Regions from separate parts of the Shewanella baltica genome, predicted to be linked through region 2. Evidence: riboswitches for the same ligand, from Rfam matches in the RefSeq annotation. Region 2 holds a riboswitch; the other holds the start of a gene.
What was found. A riboswitch is a leader RNA that binds a small molecule or an ion and turns the genes downstream of it on or off. The one in region 2 is predicted to bind thiamine pyrophosphate.
Positions count from the first base shown of each region.

Region 1: linked by a shared signal. The riboswitch ahead of DYH48_RS11765 (TonB-dependent receptor) and the one ahead of thiC (phosphomethylpyrimidine synthase ThiC) in region 2 are both predicted to bind thiamine pyrophosphate.

Region 1 covers NZ_UGYM01000002.1:2,615,569-2,624,578, forward strand. The annotation lists gene pnuC (nicotinamide riboside transporter PnuC) at 1-69, opposite strand, end outside; gene DYH48_RS11760 (hypothetical protein) at 116-376, opposite strand; gene DYH48_RS11765 (TonB-dependent receptor) at 483-2,717, opposite strand; TPP riboswitch at 2,772-2,897, opposite strand; gene DYH48_RS11770 (YcfL family putative periplasmic lipoprotein) at 2,990-3,385, opposite strand; gene DYH48_RS11775 (PaaI family thioesterase) at 3,524-4,021, opposite strand; gene DYH48_RS11780 (PaaI family thioesterase) at 4,008-4,535, opposite strand; gene hinT (purine nucleoside phosphoramidase) at 4,532-4,888, opposite strand; gene DYH48_RS11790 (M61 family metallopeptidase) at 5,033-6,799, shown strand; gene DYH48_RS11795 (LuxR C-terminal-related transcriptional regulator) at 6,969-7,604, opposite strand; gene DYH48_RS11800 (cytochrome b/b6 domain-containing protein) at 7,902-8,648, shown strand; gene cctA (tetraheme c-type cytochrome CctA) at 8,742-9,010, opposite strand, start outside.
Region 2 covers NZ_UGYM01000002.1:1,906,055-1,915,064, forward strand. The annotation lists gene DYH48_RS08590 (glycoside hydrolase family 97 protein) at 1-1,614, opposite strand, end outside; gene DYH48_RS08595 (tRNA (adenine(22)-N(1))-methyltransferase) at 1,882-2,670, shown strand; gene DYH48_RS08600 (NUDIX hydrolase) at 2,941-3,471, shown strand; gene DYH48_RS08605 (tRNA-uridine aminocarboxypropyltransferase) at 3,665-4,225, shown strand; gene trhA (PAQR family membrane homeostasis protein TrhA) at 4,358-5,041, opposite strand; gene DYH48_RS08615 (hypothetical protein) at 5,537-6,727, shown strand; TPP riboswitch at 6,895-6,993, shown strand; gene thiC (phosphomethylpyrimidine synthase ThiC) at 7,195-9,010, shown strand, end outside.

The sequences.
Region 1 (9,010 bases), 710 kb from region 2:
GGTCATCACATGGACTTCACCAAAGGCCGCATTCATACTCTCGACCAAGGTTAACCATAAATCTGTCATTGTGTTGTTCTCACTGCCTATTTATCGCGTATGTGACGGTAAAGCGTTATTCGCTGTGGGCTAAATTAAGCTCACCACCGATAAACTTACACACAAATACTGCCTTGCCCCACTTCTCATGGGCGGCTTGCATCTCGGTCGCCAGCATAGTCATCACATCTAAATAATCGCCGCACACTTGTGTTGCCATCGCATTGGTCACGCGCTCGATATGAGGATAGCTATCCACCCGGCCAATGAACCACTTAATCGGATCGAGGTAGTTCTCATTGAAGGGATACATGCTAATTTCTGCGGTCAGTTTCATTTTAATTCCTTAAATTTGAGAGAAGCTGTAGCCCTTACACTGGACTGCAGCTTAGTCATGAGTTAACCCAATAGGCTCATAGTGATATGTGCCATTACATCAGCTTTTACATAAACTTAACGTTAAAGGTTACGCCAATCTGACGCGGATCGCCGTAACGAATATATTGCTTTTCAGCCCAGCCATTATCAGGCTCGTTACCGAAGTAGAAGCCGCGCACACCGTATTCTTCATTGAACAAATTACGGCCCCATAAATAGGCTGACCATGCACTCGCCTCATAACCCACACGGGCATTGACGATAGTGTAAGGCTCAGAGCGGGATTCATTGCTGTCGGAGTAGTAAAACTCACTCTTACCGCTCAGGTTTAGGTTAATAAACCAGCCCGAATTGGTACGATAAGTCCCGCCAAGGCTGTAGGTTAAGTGTGGTGAATGAGCCAGATCGCGGCCAGTTAAATCGACCTCAGTGCCGTATTTATCCTGATACTGGTAATCACCGTAGGCTGTTTCTAACCAACCTAAGCTTGAGTAAATTTGTAGATTATCCGTGGCATACCAGGTCGCATCTAACTCAGCACCATAGTTATTAGAACTACCAGCGTTTTCGGTGAACAAGATAAAACGCTGCGGTTTATCAGGGTCTTGCTGGGATGCCGCCACCTGTTGATCTTGCCTGTCCATATAGAACAGCGCCAAATTAGTATCGATAAGCCCCGCTAACCAATGGGATTTAAGGCCGATTTCATAGTTATAAAGCGTCTCAGTACTAAACTCTTTTTTATCGTTCAATTCGACAGGTAAAGTCATGTTGAAACCGCCAGCCTTGTAACCGCGTGCAACACGAACATAAGCGTTGTGCGAGTCATTCAGCACTTTACTCACTGCAATATGACCGCCCCACATGGTTTCACTCGGGTCGAAATTATCGTTATTCGTATCTGAGTAATGGCTGTTACGGCGCTCTAAACGTAGGCCCACAGATAAGGCATAATCTGAGCCCAGATCCGTATCGAGCTGACCAAAAAAGGCATAGTTCGTCGCTTCATACTCAGAGTCTAAGACTTCATCCGGCAAAGTATTGTACTCAGAATACAATTGGTTATCTTCTTTCAGATTCATGCCGTACACACCAAGCAACCAATCTGTGCTATCCGCAAAGATTCGGCCCTGCTCGGTAGAACTTAAGCGAAACTCTTGCGACACGGTTTTACGTTGGCCCGTTTTATCCCAAAAATAATCATATTGGCACGGTGCCAGATTGCCATCGTCATCACTGCATTGCTTAGAAGCCCAATACTCTGGGTTCGACCAATCGCCATCGTAACTGTAATGGTGATCGGTATTAGCAAAGGACGTTAACGAGGTTAGCTCAAAGGTTTCGGCGCCAGAATAGGTCGCTTTAAAGCCTGCGCCTGTGGTGCGCTGGCTATCGACACCCGGTTGATCCGATGTCGTCTGGGTCGGAGAATTGGTTAAACTCCACACATCGTAGCCATTATCAAAATCGGCGTGCAGCACAGTTAAATCAAACTGCAAATCGTCAGTCGCATACCAGCGCAGCTTAGCGCGGCCGCTGAACTCATCGCGGCCATTGGTATCGTCACGACCTAAATAGAGGTTGTCGTGGTAACCATTCTGTTGATGTTGCTGCAGTGACACGCGATAAAGCAGCTTGCCAGAATCCGTTAATGGGCCAGAACTGAAACCGCTAAACGTACGTAAATCATCATCACCTAACGAGACTTCTGCGCCATGTTCAAACACATCGGTGGGGTCGTTACTTTTCAGATAAATCAGTCCCGCTAAAGCATTCGCGCCATAACGTGTGCCCTGTGGTCCGCGTAACACTTCGACCTGTTGTAGATCGTACATGCTCGACACCATGCCAATACCGGATAAATCGATATCATCTATGATGTAACCCACAGAAGAATTAGGCGCGCCTTGGTATTGCTCTTGCTCACCTACGCCGCGAATTTGAAAATATTTCGGCCGCGAACTTCCACCCGACCAGTTAAAATTGGCAATAGAATTAAGCAGATCTTCAAAGTGCTGCGCGCTTTCATCTTGAATTTTTTGACTGTCGATAACGGTAATGCTGGAGGGCATTTTTTCTAAGCTTGAACTGCGAAAATCCGCCGTCACTACCATGACTTCCATCTCAGTGCTGGGATCGGGTTTATCGATAGCGTCGGTTTGTGCAAATGCAGAAGTGCTCAGCGCGGTAGCAATGGCTAACGCCAGCGGCGCTCGGGTTAAAAACAAGCTGGGTGTGATGGTTGAAAACGGGGAATGGCGTTTTGACGTGTTACTGTTTAGCGTTTTACTGTTTAACATAGGACCTCAAATACATAGTTTGAGATCCGGCAACGAATAAGCGATTCAGAAGTGTGCTGTTGATTGGCCCATTCCTACGCCGGTATTAGCCGGATCAGGTTCTAAGGGTTCGTCAACTGACATCTCAGTTTGCAGTAATTAACGTAAATTCATTCGCTGCAAACACCCCTTGGCGACGCCTAGTATACATGAGTAATAGGATGGGATGACACATTTACCTCATAAAATGAAAAATGCCAGCATAGCTGGCATTCTCTGGGCGAGCTCACCGCTTAATTCGAAAAGGTTTCGCGCACGTACACATCAAATTTAACCGCTTGGGCATTGGGCGCCACGGCGGCGACTTGCAATTGTTGCTTGCCATGCAGCTTGACCGATTTCCAGCTCGTCGCTTCATCTTCTATGGTGTAGCCGCTGGCATCGTACCAAGTGAATTTATACTGCACACGCATGTCAGTTGATGATTTGCTAACAATCAGCGCTGAGCCCTGCACTAAATCGCCAACTCGGCGTGCATCCACACTTTCAACTCCAATATCTCGGGCAAAACTGGTATTATCGACACGGGTTTCACCAAGCGAACTCACTGAAATACCTGCGGTATGTGAGGCACAAGCGCCTAAGGTCAGCACCGCGGCCAATAATAGTCCTGTATAAATTTGTTTCATCTCTTTCTCCCAGTCACGCGACAAAATGCGCGGCCAGCGCGCACCATTTCCCATTAAACGACAAGCTAATCGAACTGTGCTGAACTTATGCTTAACAAGACAGACTTAATCATCACTCGAACATCTCAATAAAACGAGTTAATCAATCAGAAAGTGCGCCCGTGCCGTAGCGATGAGCTGCTTACGATTGGTTTGCCAACAATCGATATTCACGTTGGCCACTCGTCGCCCCTGACGGGTAATACGACATTCAGCAAAGCTATCTTTATGCAGTCCTGCACGTAAATAGTCGATTGAAAAATCAACCACTTTAGGTACTTTGGCTGTTTGCATAAAGACCATTAACTGCACTATCGCCGACATCTCCATAAAACCTGCAATGACGCCGCCATGAATCGCTGGCAACACAGGATTACCGATATTGTCGTCTTTAGCGGGCAATTTAAAAATCAGTTCATCACCAAAACGCTCCACCTTCATGCCAATAAATTTGGCATAGGGAACGTGCTCAAGTAAATGGCCAAAATCATTAAGTTCAGTGGCGCGTTTAACTATGCCTTGCACATCAATAGGCGCTTTAACCTGTGCGTTTTGAGTTTTACTGGCGGCATCTAGTATCGAATTATTTGCGCTCATCACACTCTCCTATCGCAGGCACGGCGTCACCCATTAACGCTTGCCTAAAGGCATCACCGACCATTTCAGGGCTTATCCGCATAAAAGAGCCGACGGCATGGGCGATGGGATCGTCAATACTGTCTTGGTAAGCAATTGCACGGGTAAAAGCAATATTAGAAGACAACTTATAGCATTCTGCAAAACCAAATACAGGCTTATGGGGCTGAGCCGGCTTCATGTAGTCCACCCGCAAATCGAGCGTAGGTGATATTTCTAATAGTTTGAATTTATGGAAAATTGCGCTCACGACTGCACTACCACACGCGGTATCCATTAAAGTAGTGATCACCCCACCATGGATAACACCGGTATCGGGATACCCAATTAATTCAGTGCTGTAGGGTAACTCAATCAACACATGATGCTCACTCGCCTCCAGTACCGTTAAACCGAGGCGACGACACTGAGCTAATTGATCCACAAACCGCTGAGCCATTTGGGTCAACGGGAAAAAATCCGAATTGACCTTCATTTTCCTTGGCTCAACATGGGCCCCAGAGGCTCCCCGCCCACAAGGTGGAAATGAATGTGATAGACTTCTTGTCCACCGTGTTGATTGCAGTTCATGATCAGTCGGTAGCCATCTTTAGCGATACCCGCTTCCGCCGCCAATTTAGCCGCAACCGTCATCATACGGCCAAGTACCGGCTCATCAGAGGCTTTCATGTCGTTCGCCGTTGGGATCAAGTGATTCGGCACAATCAAAATATGCGTTGGCGCCTTAGGGGAAATGTCTCTAAAGGCAGTCACAAGTTCATCTTGATACAGAATATCCGCGGGAATTTCGCGACGAATAATTTTGCTGAAAATCGTTTCTTCGGCCATGGGGCGTCCTCCTTGGGTTAGTTGGCATAGTATACTAGTAATTCAATACTTTGTGTCTGTAGATATTTTGCTTTTCATTTGCCAGTTGCAGGCATTTTTGGCAGCATGGCCACCATTAAAACACTCAGGTTTTGCAGGATAAATATGATCCATTACCAGATAATCCCCGTCGATCCGAAAGCCCATTTATTCGCAGTCACTATGACATTATCCCAGCCCAAGCCAGTGCAGGTCTTTAGCCTCCCCGCTTGGCTACCTGGCAGTTATATGGTGCGCGACTTTGCTAAAAATATCATTGAACTCAAGGCACAAGATGCTAATGGCCAAACACTCAAGCTCATACAGCTAGATAAGCAAACTTGGTCGGTTGACAATAATAGCAGCGAAATCATTTTGACTTATCAAGTGTATGCTTGGGATCTGTCGGTGCGCACTGCGCATTTGGACACAACCCACGGCTTCTTTAACGGCAGTAGCGTGTTTTTATCCGCCCACGGTTTTGAACAACAAACCCACACTGTCACTATGTTACCGCCCTCTGAGCCCACATTAAGTGATTGGCGCGTCGCTACCAGCATGACCCGCATCAGTGGTGACGACTTTGCCTTCGGCCAATTTAGTGCCACAAGCTATGACGAGCTTATCGATCATCCAGTGGAAATGGGCTTATTTACCTTAGCCAGTTTCGATGCCTGCGGCGTCCAACACGATATCGTACTCAATGGCCGCCACCGCGCTTGCATGCCAAGGCTCTGCCAAGACTTGAAAGCCATTTGTGAGTATCAAATCAATCTCTTCGGCACGCCTGCGCCGTTTAAACGTTATTTGTTTATGACCACAGTATTAGACAATGGCTTTGGCGGGTTAGAGCACAGAGCTTCTACCGCATTGATGTGTTCTCGCAAGGACTTACCGCTATCGCTCAATGCGCCAATTAATAACGACTATCGCACTTATTTATCCCTGTGCAGCCACGAGTATTTCCACAGCTGGAACGTGAAGCGGATTAAGCCGGAGTGCTTTTTACCCTATAAACTTGAGGCTGAAACCTATACGCCGCAGCTATGGGCCTATGAAGGTATCACCTCTTATTATGATGACTTCCTTACCTATCGCGCCGGACTGGTAGATGAACACAGCTATTTAGATATGCTGAGTGAAACCTTCACTCGCGTCTATCGCAGCCAAGGACGCTTTAAACAAAGTGTTAAAGATTCAAGCTTTAATGCCTGGACTAAGTTCTATAAGCAGGATGAAAACGCGCAAAACGCCATCATCAGTTATTACACCAAAGGCGCGCTGTTTGCGCTGTACTTAGATTTAACCCTGCGCAGTGAAACCCAAGGCAAATACAATCTCGACCATGTTATGCAGATTTTATGGCAGGAATATGCTCTGCAAGACAAAGGCACGACTGACGGCTGTCACCAAGCGATTGTCGAGCGACTCCTTGACCGTGATTGCCACGATTTGTTTGCCTACTTAGATAACACCGATGATATTCCACTGGCTGCGCTACTCGCCGAATTTGGCGTCGAGTTTAACCTTCGAGCCAGCCAAGGTCCGCAGGATGTGGGCGGCGGGCAAGCTAAAGGTTATGACATTGCCTTTGGCGCGAAAACTCAAGTGGCGCCGATGGGATTGAAAGTGGTGACAGTTACCCAAGGCAGCCCTGCCCACCTTGCGGGGTTAAGTGCGGGGGATATCTTAATCGCCGCCGATAACTTGCAAGTCAGCGCGCAATTTGAGTCGCAGCTGCAGCAATATCCGCTGGGTGAATCCTTGAATCTACATTGGTTTAGACGGGATGAATTGATGACGGGTGAATTGATGATAACTGCCGCGCCGAAGGACACTGTCGCCCTAGCGATTAGCGACAAGACTAAACTCGCGGCTTGGTTAGGACGTTAATTTAACGTTTTGATTAGACAGGTTTTAAGAAAAACAAAAGGGGCAAAAGCCCCTTTTATCATTTCTGAGATAACACTTAACTTAGGTACTAATCTCTAAACGCACACATCTATGTCTAGATCAGTATTCCCTTGCTAAATCAGTGTCTTATATCAGTGCTTATACAGACTTAAACCACCACATCGTGCAAATAGGTCTGCGCCCACGCGATCGCTTGACCACGGCTCGACACACCTATCTTACGGAATACTCGGTACAAATGGGTTTTTATCGTGCTTTCACTGACAAACAACTGATTGGCAATATCTAAGTTAGTACTACCCGTTAAGAGTGCTTGTAATACTTCTCGCTCACGAATCGTCAGCGGTTCAGTATCCTCGAACAAACCAAAGTCATCGTTCACCCCATTGACGAGTTGAATTGGGATCACCCTATGTCCTCGTAAAATATTCGAGAATCCTAGGCTAATCTCAGTTAAACCCGCATCGAGATAAAACACCCCTGCGGTTGTGGCTGCTTGCATTAAAAAGCGCGCATCCACTTGTTTAGGGAATTGTAAATAGACGACTCGTACACTTGGTTGTTCACGGGCAAGTAAACGCTGAAATTGATGGGCTTTTTGAAGATCAACAGTCGCTAAATCAATCACTACCATGGAGGCATGATTATCCTTGATTTGTTCACACATCTCATCTGGGCTGACTTGCGTCAACTTAACGAGAAACTCCTGTGGCCAACGTCCTGCTAGCAGTTCCATTAATACTTGCGATCGTGACACTACAATCCAATGTAATATTTTGAACATCCTGCTCACTCCCTGTCTGATTAACGATTATTCACTTTGAGAACCTAAGATCCTCTCAATACAACTTCAACATCCGTTCAATAGACTTCCAAGTCTATCGTGGTGACGATATTAGCATTAGATAAAACAGATTAAAAAGACTTACGTGAAAAATATTTACCGTACGCAAATCAAAAACTTCTAACACTTTCGTTGAATCCACTATCAATCAGAAGTCTTAATTGAAACTGAAAAAAATTACTGAAATTTTTAGATAAAAGCGTAAGATCATATCAACACAAAAAATAAGGAAATTCCATGTCCAGCAGTAAACCCACCGCGCTTGAAGTCAAATCCTACCCTGTGTGGGACAAACCGACTCGATTATTCCATTGGATAAATGTCATTCTCGTGCTCGCACTCATATTAGTGGGTGGCATCATGATGTATCGCACTGAGTTGGGCATCACTGAGTTAACCGGCAAAATTGGCTTAAAAACTTTACACGTATGCATAGGATATGCGTTTGCAATCAACCTCATCATTCGCCTTGTGTGGGGTTTTGTCGGTAACAAATATGCGCGTTTCAGCCATATGTTTCCCAATGCCAATAGCAAAAATGAGTTAATGACCTATAAGTCAGAACTGGCCGCGGGTAAAAATCCGCAGTATTTAGGCCATAATCCTAAAGGCAAATTTGCTGTCCTCGGCATTATGCTGCTGTTAGTTACTATCATGGTAACTGGGCTTTTACGCGCAGGAACAGATATTTACTACCCGCCATTGGGTAGTGCAGTACAAAGCTATCTGGCCGATACCAATGTCGATCCAGCAAGCTTAAAACCCTATGATGCCACTGGGGTGAATACCGAGAAAGCGGATGCGCTTAAACCGCTGAAGGGACTTGCCGGTGAAGTTCACGTTTATGCGGTTTATCTACTTATGCTACTGATTTTACTGCATGTATTCGCAGTGGTTTATACCGAAGTTAAACGTCAACCTGGGATTATTTCAGCCATGTTCTCTGGCAAGAAGATCATCCAAGGTCAGCCAAAAGACGAGTAATCGTTTAGTTTAATGATAAAAATAACGCCAGCATTTGCTGGCGTTATTTGTTTAGACTTGAAGGCTTGCGCCAACGTTTCTAACATTTTTTGATTATTTTTTCAGAATAGTCGCAGGTGTACGGCCATCATCATGGCAGCTTTCACAGGTAGGTTTTTCACCTACATTCATATCATGCACCGCATGACAATCTGCACAGACTAAATTGCCGTCATGTGGTTTATGAACAGCGTCCATCTCAGCAAGAGAACCGTGACAGCTTTGACACTGTTCAAATTCAAAGGCACCATCCGCAGAAGGTGTACCATCTTTATGACAGCTTTCACAACCACCCGACTCAGCGTGGAAATCAGACAATTTTT
Region 2 (9,010 bases):
CATACGGGTGAACGGTAACATGGCCGTATGTTCAGGGCTATTTGGTGGGCTACCCCAGGCATTGTACTCTTGGCCGCGGGCGCCTTCGCGGGAGATCCAGTTCGGATAGGTTCGGCGCAGGCCTGTGTCTTTAATTGGCTCGTGACTATTGATGCTGATATGGTGTTTCGCAGCTTCTGTGACGCTGTGCAGATACTCGCCGACCATAAACTGGCCATCGTGCCACTCGTGACGGGTAATGCCTTTGTCATCGATACGCTTGATTTGGCCACCATCGGCGACATAGCCCGTTTTGACTTGGGTAACACCCTGCTGCTCATACAGGGCAAAGGCATCAGCCATTTGATCGCGATAATGGGTAACAGAGCCTGCTGTTTCATGGTGGCCGATTAAACGCACCCCTTTTTTCGCCCCGTAGGCTGTGATGGCGGGCAGATCGAAATCGGCATAGGCCTTAGTAAAGCTAAATTGATCGCCATTATGGAACCAGTCGCCGTCCCAACCTTCATTCCAACCTTCTACCAATACACCATCAAACTGATATTTAGCGGCGAAATCCATGTAGCGTTCGGTTTCGCTGGTGTTGGCGCCGTGGGTTGGGCCCGAACCCCAAGTATTTTCATTTAAGTGCATTCCCCACCAAATACCGACGTATTTCCCCGGTTTTACCCAAGCAACATCGCCGAGTTTATTGGGCTCATTGAGGTTAAGGATAAGGTGCGAATTGAGCAGCCCAGTCGCGTTGTCGGCAATTTGAATGGTGCGCCACGGCGTATAAAAGCCCACTTGAGTTTTGACGCGAATGCCATCGGACCAAGGCGTGAGATCGGCCTTAAGCTTGCCATCGCGCTGCTGATCTAAGGTCATGGCGGCAAAGTCCACCAAGGCGGCCTCGTGAATACTTAAGTGCGTACCGTTCGCGAGTTTAAAGGTGAAGGGCGTGTGGACTCTATCGACTTCTTTCAGCGCTGTGGTGCGATACAAATATTCGTAGCGATTCCAGCCACGGGCAGGGATCCACCAAGCGGTGGCTTTATCGGCTTGACCGACATTGAACTCGGTTAACTCGTCTGTGATTAAGATCGGCGAATTAGCGGGAAGGGAGGCTTGTTGGGCTAAGTGATAGCGAAAGCCAATACCATCGTCAAAGGCTTTAAACTCGACTTCGAGCTGCACCTTGCCGTTGCTTAATACCGCGGTCAGTTGATTGTGCTGATCGCGGATCCATTCCTGCTCGCCCCAAGGTTGTTGCCACTTGTCATCGGCACTCTTTTTATCGCTACTTTTAATCTGCAATCCTTGACCGAGTTCACCAAGGGATTGAAAAACTAAGCCTAAGCGGCTCGGTTCTATGACTGTCTTGCCGTGAAAATCGATTTTATATTCGGGGCGGCCAGTATCGTCACTCAAGCTGATTTGAATTTGTTGGTTGGGTGAGCTGACGGTAACGGTTTTGGCAAATACGTTGGCACTAAAGAGACTCGTAACCGCAAGAGCGATAAGTGTAGGGCACAATAGCGCTTGCGATCGCTTTTGGCGCGCTGAGCTCTGGCGAGCGTGACTCTTTGTTAAGTGACGGCCAGTAAACTGAATAGGGTTGGTCTTGATGAACATTCCTTGATCCTTGTTTTTATAATGAATGTGACTCACAGCATACTAGTGGCGATGGCTTTTTAACCGCAACGGCCTGCATACGTATTCACCACATTAAGGCGTGACGTAACAGAAGTGACGAGAAGTATTGCGAGGGCACGAACAAAAGATGTGGTTTGCTTTTGACTCGGGTAATATGCGCGCTTTCTTTTTGCTTAAAAATGCAATTTAGCGTGGGATTTACAGTGGGATTTATAGTATTTGGAGCCGCAGCAGTAAGGTCAAACCGTGAAAATTAGCCAACGTTTACAACAGATAAACAGCATGATCAGTGGTCATTACGATCATATTTGGGATTGCTGCTGCGATCATGGTTTACTCGGTATGCTGTTGCTAGAAAGGAGCGCTGCCCGCCATGTACACTTTGTCGATTGTGTCCCTTCGCTGATGCAGGCGCTTGAACTGCGTTTGCAGCGTTTCTTCCCCGCTGACATATCAGGCCTTAATCCAAACTTAGATCCAGACTTAAACCCAGAAATAGACCCACACTTAAACCTAGACATAGACCCAAATTTAAGTCGTCATACTCAGTGGCAAGTGCATTGCCTTGATGTTGTGGCTTTACCGCTCGCGCAAACCAGTGACAAGGATAAACAGTTGATCATCATCGCTGGTGTGGGCGGTGAACTGCTGGTGGACTTAGTGAAGGCAATTCTAGCCCAGCACCCACAGCGGCACCTCGAATTTATTTTGTGTCCCGTGCATCATAATTACTATGTCAGGCAATCACTCACTGCCTTAGGGCTAGGGCTTAAGTCGGAACATTTATTGGAAGAGAATCAACGTTTCTACGAAATCCTCCATGTCAGTACAATCGCGGCTCCAAATGGTCTGCCTATCAGTGCTACGGGTTCGTTAATGTGGCAGACGCTAGATGAAACAAGTTTGCCGCGAGCGAAGCGTTATCTGTCGCAGGTGATTGGTCATTACCTACGCATGCCCACGCATAAGCAAACACCAGAGATTATTGATGCCTATCAGCAGCAATTGGCCCAGCTCTTAAGTGAGCATAGTTAGTTTGAATGCTCTTGAGCATTTTTCCGCTTGGACATTACGATGGGCACCAAAGATGAGCAACGACGATGAGAATCGGCGAAAGAGATAACGTTAATATCATGGGCAAATCGATTTTAGCCTAAGCCGTTAATAATCAAGAGTCTAATCGCTAAAACCTATTAATCACTCGGACGGGACTGAGTGTGATTATTGCCTCTGCTACAGTTTTTGATCTGCATTTGGCACATTTTCGTTTATGCTGCGACTCCTTTTCGGCAAATGGCTACGACTATGCGTTTATTGAGAACCACCCAAGATCCAGCGGTTAACCTACAGACGGCACGCGTTTTTTATCGCAGAGCTGCCCGCGCGATTGTGTTATCGGGTGAAGACATTTTGCTGCTGTATACTCAAAAATACCGCGACTACAGCTTACCCGGCGGCGGAATTGACGATGGCGAGAGCCTCGAAGATGGACTGATCCGCGAGCTACAGGAAGAAACCGGCGCCCTAGACATTCAAGTGTTAGCGCCCTTTGGCCGTTACGAAGAGTTTCGGCCTTGGTACCGTGAAGGGGCGAACGTAGTGCACATGGAGTCATTCTGTTACGTGTGCCGTATCGACACCGCACTGGGCGAGCGTGGTTTAGGTGAGACTCGATTAGAAGCCCATGAGATAAAAAATGGCATGCGGCCTGAATGGCTTAATATTCATCAAGCTATCGCCCATAACGAAGATATTCAGCGTAATCACCCCCATAAAGGCCAATCAATAGAGCGTGAAACTTTTCTGCTAAAACAGATAGTGTTGGAATGCTTGTAAGTTTTATCACTTTTAAATCATTATCTTAATATATGATTTTATTTCACACATAACTGAGTGAGCAGGGCTTGGTTAGCGATTAAACGTCGTTATTTCAACGTGCTCTTTTAAGCTGATATTGCTTCGAGCCTGTGGCTGACATCAGTAGATTTTTAATGCTATTTCTCATTCTTTTGCCGCAGCAAGGAAGGTAATGCAGATTATTTTATTGACCCACGAACGCGAGTTAAGCCGCAAAACGAATACTGGCCAACTTGCGTTAGCCGCATTCCCTGAAGAGGTGAAAAGCATCGTCTGGTCGAGAACGGCACCTGATAACGATTTAGTGGCTATGTTGGCATCCCAGCAGGCCAAACTGTTGTTTCCAGCAAGCGATACTGAGCCCGCTGTGCCCATTTATCATAATGCCTTAGATACGGTTTTAGCTGAGCCGGCGCTCTCGAACGCACAAGCCTTTTTAGCACCAGCGCAATCTACAGTGATAGCAGAACTAATGCCGAGCCAAGTGGTGATTTTAGATGCGACCTGGCAGGAGGCACGTAAGATGCTGCGCCAGAGCCCCTATCTGAAAACGGCTGCACGAGTCAGTTTGCCGCCACTTATGCCTGAATCCGCCTTTATATTGCGGCGTAATCAGCAAGAAGGGGGCTTGTGCACCGCAGAATGCATTATTGCGCTTTGGCGCCAGTGTGGCAGAGCAGAACAAGCGACGCTATTAGCGTCGCTATTTACTGAATTGAATAGCCGTACTTGATTGCGATGTTCGAGAGAACGTTTGAGGAAGTGCTTGAATAGATAATTAACGACTTTCAGCTTTGACCCACAGATAAATCACCGTCAGTTAAATAAGAGCCAGTTAAATCACCATCAGGTAAATCATATTCATTTAAATAACAGTCAGATAAATACACAGAAAGTGACTCATGGCACCGCCAAGCACGAACAAATGCCAAATGGCATGGTTAAATGGAATGCGTTTCCCGACGTAGAACACCACCCCTAAAGTGTAAAATAACCCGCCTAAGATCAATAGATTGAAACCCAACTCCGACATGGCCGCCGTTAAATCGCCCATCACAGTGACACATAGCCAACCCATGGCGAGATACAAGACTAAGCTTAACTTTTTGAATTTGTGAATAAATAGCGTCTTAAATAGGATCCCACCAATCGCAAGCGACCAAATCGCTGTTAAAATCACTATCGATTGCGTCCCCTGTAGGCTTATCAGCATCAAAGGTGTGTAAGTTCCTGCAATCAAGCAGTAAATTGCGCAGTGATCGGCGATCTTAAGTTTATGTTTCCAGCCTGAATGGCTAACGCTGTGGTATAAGGTCGAGCATAGAAAAAGCACAATGATGCTCGCACCATAAATGGCAACGCCTGTTAGTTGAATTGGCGTTAGATGATCTTGCCCTTTGAGTAACATCAGTACCAATGCCGCTATGCCTGCGATGACGCCTAAGCCATGGGATACACTATTAGCGATTTCTTCTTTAATACTATACGGCCCAGACTTAGCAGGGATGTTAGCTGGGTTTTGTTGTTCGACAACACTTTGACTCGACATGGTAGATACACACTCGCAAACGATAATGACTGAGTCTATCAGTTAGGAAAATAAATCACCATATTTAAGCGTACACTTGTAAGCTTAAATTTGTGACTGGCTACTGTTGTTTTCATCTTTTATCTTTTTTACGCCGTCTTGCATTCCCGTCAGCGTATCGCATTGATGATGTTATCCGCTTTAAGACGTAAGAGTTAGCAAGCATTTTCCCATCAATTTAGCGCGATTGTGATCTCAATTCCCAGCCTTATTTGTCTCGACTGACAAGTGTCTTACTAAGCATTGGCGTAAGCACTGCGCTTGTAACGTGTTGCATTCGCGTTGAACTTTACCCTGTTTGCCTCCTCTAATCTGCGTTGAGCACTCGCAAGTAAATGCAATCATTGGATAATTCTCTTTCAATATTCAGCAACTCGATATTGAATTTGAGTGCAATTGTTCCACGTTAAGCATCATCGAAATCAATTGAGACTACACAAAACCTAAGGATGGATTTTGCCTTTTCAACGTCAACCCAAAGCCGTGCCTTTATTGACAGTATCTCCTACAGCAATAGCGATTGGAGATGATGCTGATAGTGATTTGCCTATTTCGGTCACATCGTCATCGGTCACATCGCCAGAATGCGAGACTTTTATTGCATTTGATGATCACCTCAGTGATCAGGGTGATGCTTTGGCATCTGAGTCTAAATTAGAATCCCAATTTGAACTGTCTTGTACGTTACAAACCTATGCTCAGGCATTGGGGGCGGGATCCGTTTTACGTGCTCGTCAGCCGTATTTCAAAGGATTAAGTCTACTTTTTTTTGTGCTCTTAGTGCATTCGTGTTTATTCTTACTTATCTGCATTTTGTGGCGCCCACAGTTAAATCTCTTTGGATTAACGGAAACAGAAAGCCGGGGCCCTAAAGTGACGGCGCTCAAAGCTTATTTTATTTATGCTCCCGCGGTAGAGAAGGCTGAAAGCGCTGCGCTAGAAACAGAGAGCAAGGCCGAGGATAAGACTGAGATGACAAGTTCTGTTACGCCTACAACTGTTCCCACGCCTACAACTCAAGTTAAGCCTATGCCAATATTTGAAAAGGTCGTGCCTGAAAAAGTAGATCAGGGAAAAGTGAAGCCAGATACGGTTAAACCTGACATCACTCAATCGAGCCAATCTCAATCAAGTGCCCCAAGTGAAGTACAGCCCGCGGAAGCGACGGCAAAAAAGCCAACAAATATGTTTGATGCCACAGAAATTAAGACGCAGCTTGGCGCTCAGAGTTCGCCTGCAGCAGAAGGTGAGAGCACAATAGCGACAAGCTCAAGCATGAGTTTATTCACCCAGCAATATTTTGAACGTCAGCGCGAGCAAGCGCTCGATGATCTCGTCATTGAACAGGCCGATAAATTCACCCGGAAATCGAATATGAGTGAAATGAGCCCTGAGATGGAAGTGTTATTTGTCCCTAACGCCGATGATTTCGGTGGCACAACGAGTCTAGATTTACCCTTAGATCCAAATCGTATTGTGCGTAAAGGGGATACTTGTTATCGCGTGGTACAATTGGGGACTCAAGTCAATCCTTACGCAGAAAATTTAGGCTTCCCATTTGACTGCAGTGGCAAAAAAATCAATCAAGCTATTGATGATGCCATTCAATCTCGATTAAATAAAATGATGCTCAAACCCCATAAATAGTGACTTTCTTTTATGATCTATTTTCATGCTAATTATAACTTTTTTAGTTTAATTTTATTTAATTAATTAAAAACAATAAATTATGAATCTTTATTTTGGATTGGTATTTAAGGCTTTTAATTACTTTTTTCCTTGTTTGTTGCTGCCGCTTCTGTCTATACTGCGCACTCATCTTGTCGGAGTGCCTCTTGGCTGAGACCGTTTATTCGGGATCCGTTGAACCTGATCAGGTTAAAACCTGCGAAGGAAACAAGCGTAATAACACATATTAAATCGCCAAAATAGACGGCTTGAACACCTGTTAACTCAGCAGTGTTTTAAGCCTTAATGTTTAGATTTAATTGTTATTGAGCAGGGTAACTCAATTTTTGAAGCCAGTGTTGGTCACAAAAATTGATTGCCATGCCCAGCTATCAACAACTCAATTCTCCAGACAAGCAACTCCATTTTTTAACGTGAGATTGCTTATGTCCAGTTCAAACCAAAACCCAGCTGTAGCTGCCAATGCGATAGAAATCACAGCGTCAGAATCGACAATCCCTAATAAATCGACAGTGCCTAATAAATCGGCTGAGTCTAGTCAATCAATCGTGCCTAAGGCGCCGAGTCGCCGCGAAACCCGCGCGCAGGCCCAAGCCTTTATCGATACGTTAGCGCCGCTGCAACATCCTAATTCACAAAAGATTTACCTCGAAGGTTCAAGTGCCGATATTCGCGTTGGCATGCGGCAAATCCTGCAGACTGACACCCTTGTCGGCGGTACAGATGATGCGCCTATCATGGAAAAAAATCCGCCAATACGCGTGTATGATTGCGCTGGACCTTATTCCGATCCTGAGGCCGATATCAATGTGCGTCTAGGCCTTGGTAAATTAAGACAAAACTGGATCCTAGCCCGCAACGACACAGAGCAATTACCCTGCGCGACCTCAGATTTTACCCAACAAAGACTCGCCGACGACGGTTTAGACCATCTGCGTTTTGAGGCAGGTTCGAGTGCAATTGTCCGCCCACGCAGAGCGCTGCAGGGTAAACGAGTCAGTCAATTACACTATGCCCGTCAAGGGATTATCACGCCCGAAATGGAATATGTGGCGATCCGCGAGAACATGGCACTTGCGCAGGTACAGGATGAAATTCTTAATCGTAAAGCCAAGGGTGAAGCTTTTGGTGCCTTAGTCGGCGAGCCGATTACCGCCGAATTTGTCCGCTCTGAAGTCGCCCGTGGCCGCGCGATTATTCCGCTGAATATTAACCATCCCGAAGCCGAACCTATGATCATAGGGCGTAACTTTTTGGTGAAAGTGAATGCCAATATTGGTAATTCTGCGGTGACGTCATCCATCGAGGAAGAAGTGGAAAAGCTCGTCTGGTCAACCCGTTGGGGTGCAGATACGGTCATGGATTTATCCACGGGTCGTTATATTCACGAGACCCGCGAGTGGATCATCCGTAACTCGCCAGTGCCCATTGGCACAGTGCCGATTTATCAAGCGCTGGAGAAAGTGAACGGCGTGGCAGAGGATTTAACCTGGGAAGTGTTCCGCGATACCTTGATTGAACAAGCTGAGCAAGGTGTTGATTACTTTACCATTCATGCTGGTGTGCTGCTTCGCTACGTGCCGATGACGGCTAAACGCGTCACTGGGATCGTTTCCCGCGGCGGTTCAATCATGGCCAAATGGTGCCTGAGCCACCATAAGGAAAACTTCCTCTACAGCCATTTTCGTGAGATCTGTGAGCTTTGCGTCGCCTACGATGTATCCCTGTCTTTAGGTGATGGTATGCGTCCAGGCTCAATTGCTGACGCCAATGATGCCGCCCAGTTTGCAGAGCTTGAAACCTTAGGTGAGCTAGTCAAAATCGCATGGGAATACGACGTACAAACCATTATCGAAGGGCCGGGACATATCCCGATGCAACTCATTAAAGAGAACATGGACAAGCAGTTAGCTCACTGCGATGAAGCGCCGTTTTACACGCTTGGCCCGCAAATCACCGATATCGCACCTGGGTATGATCATTTCACCTCCGGCATAGGCGCGGCCATGATCGCTTGGTACGGCTGCGCTATGTTGTGTTATGTCACGCCAAAAGAACACTTAGGATTACCGAATAAACAAGATGTTAAGCAAGGTTTGATTGCTTATAAGATTGCCGCCCACGCCGCCGATGTGGCGAAAGGTCATCCGAGTGCGCAAATTCGTGATAATGCGCTGGCAAAGGCGCGGTTTGAATTCCGCTGGGAAGATCAATATAACTTAGGACTCGATCCTGAAACCG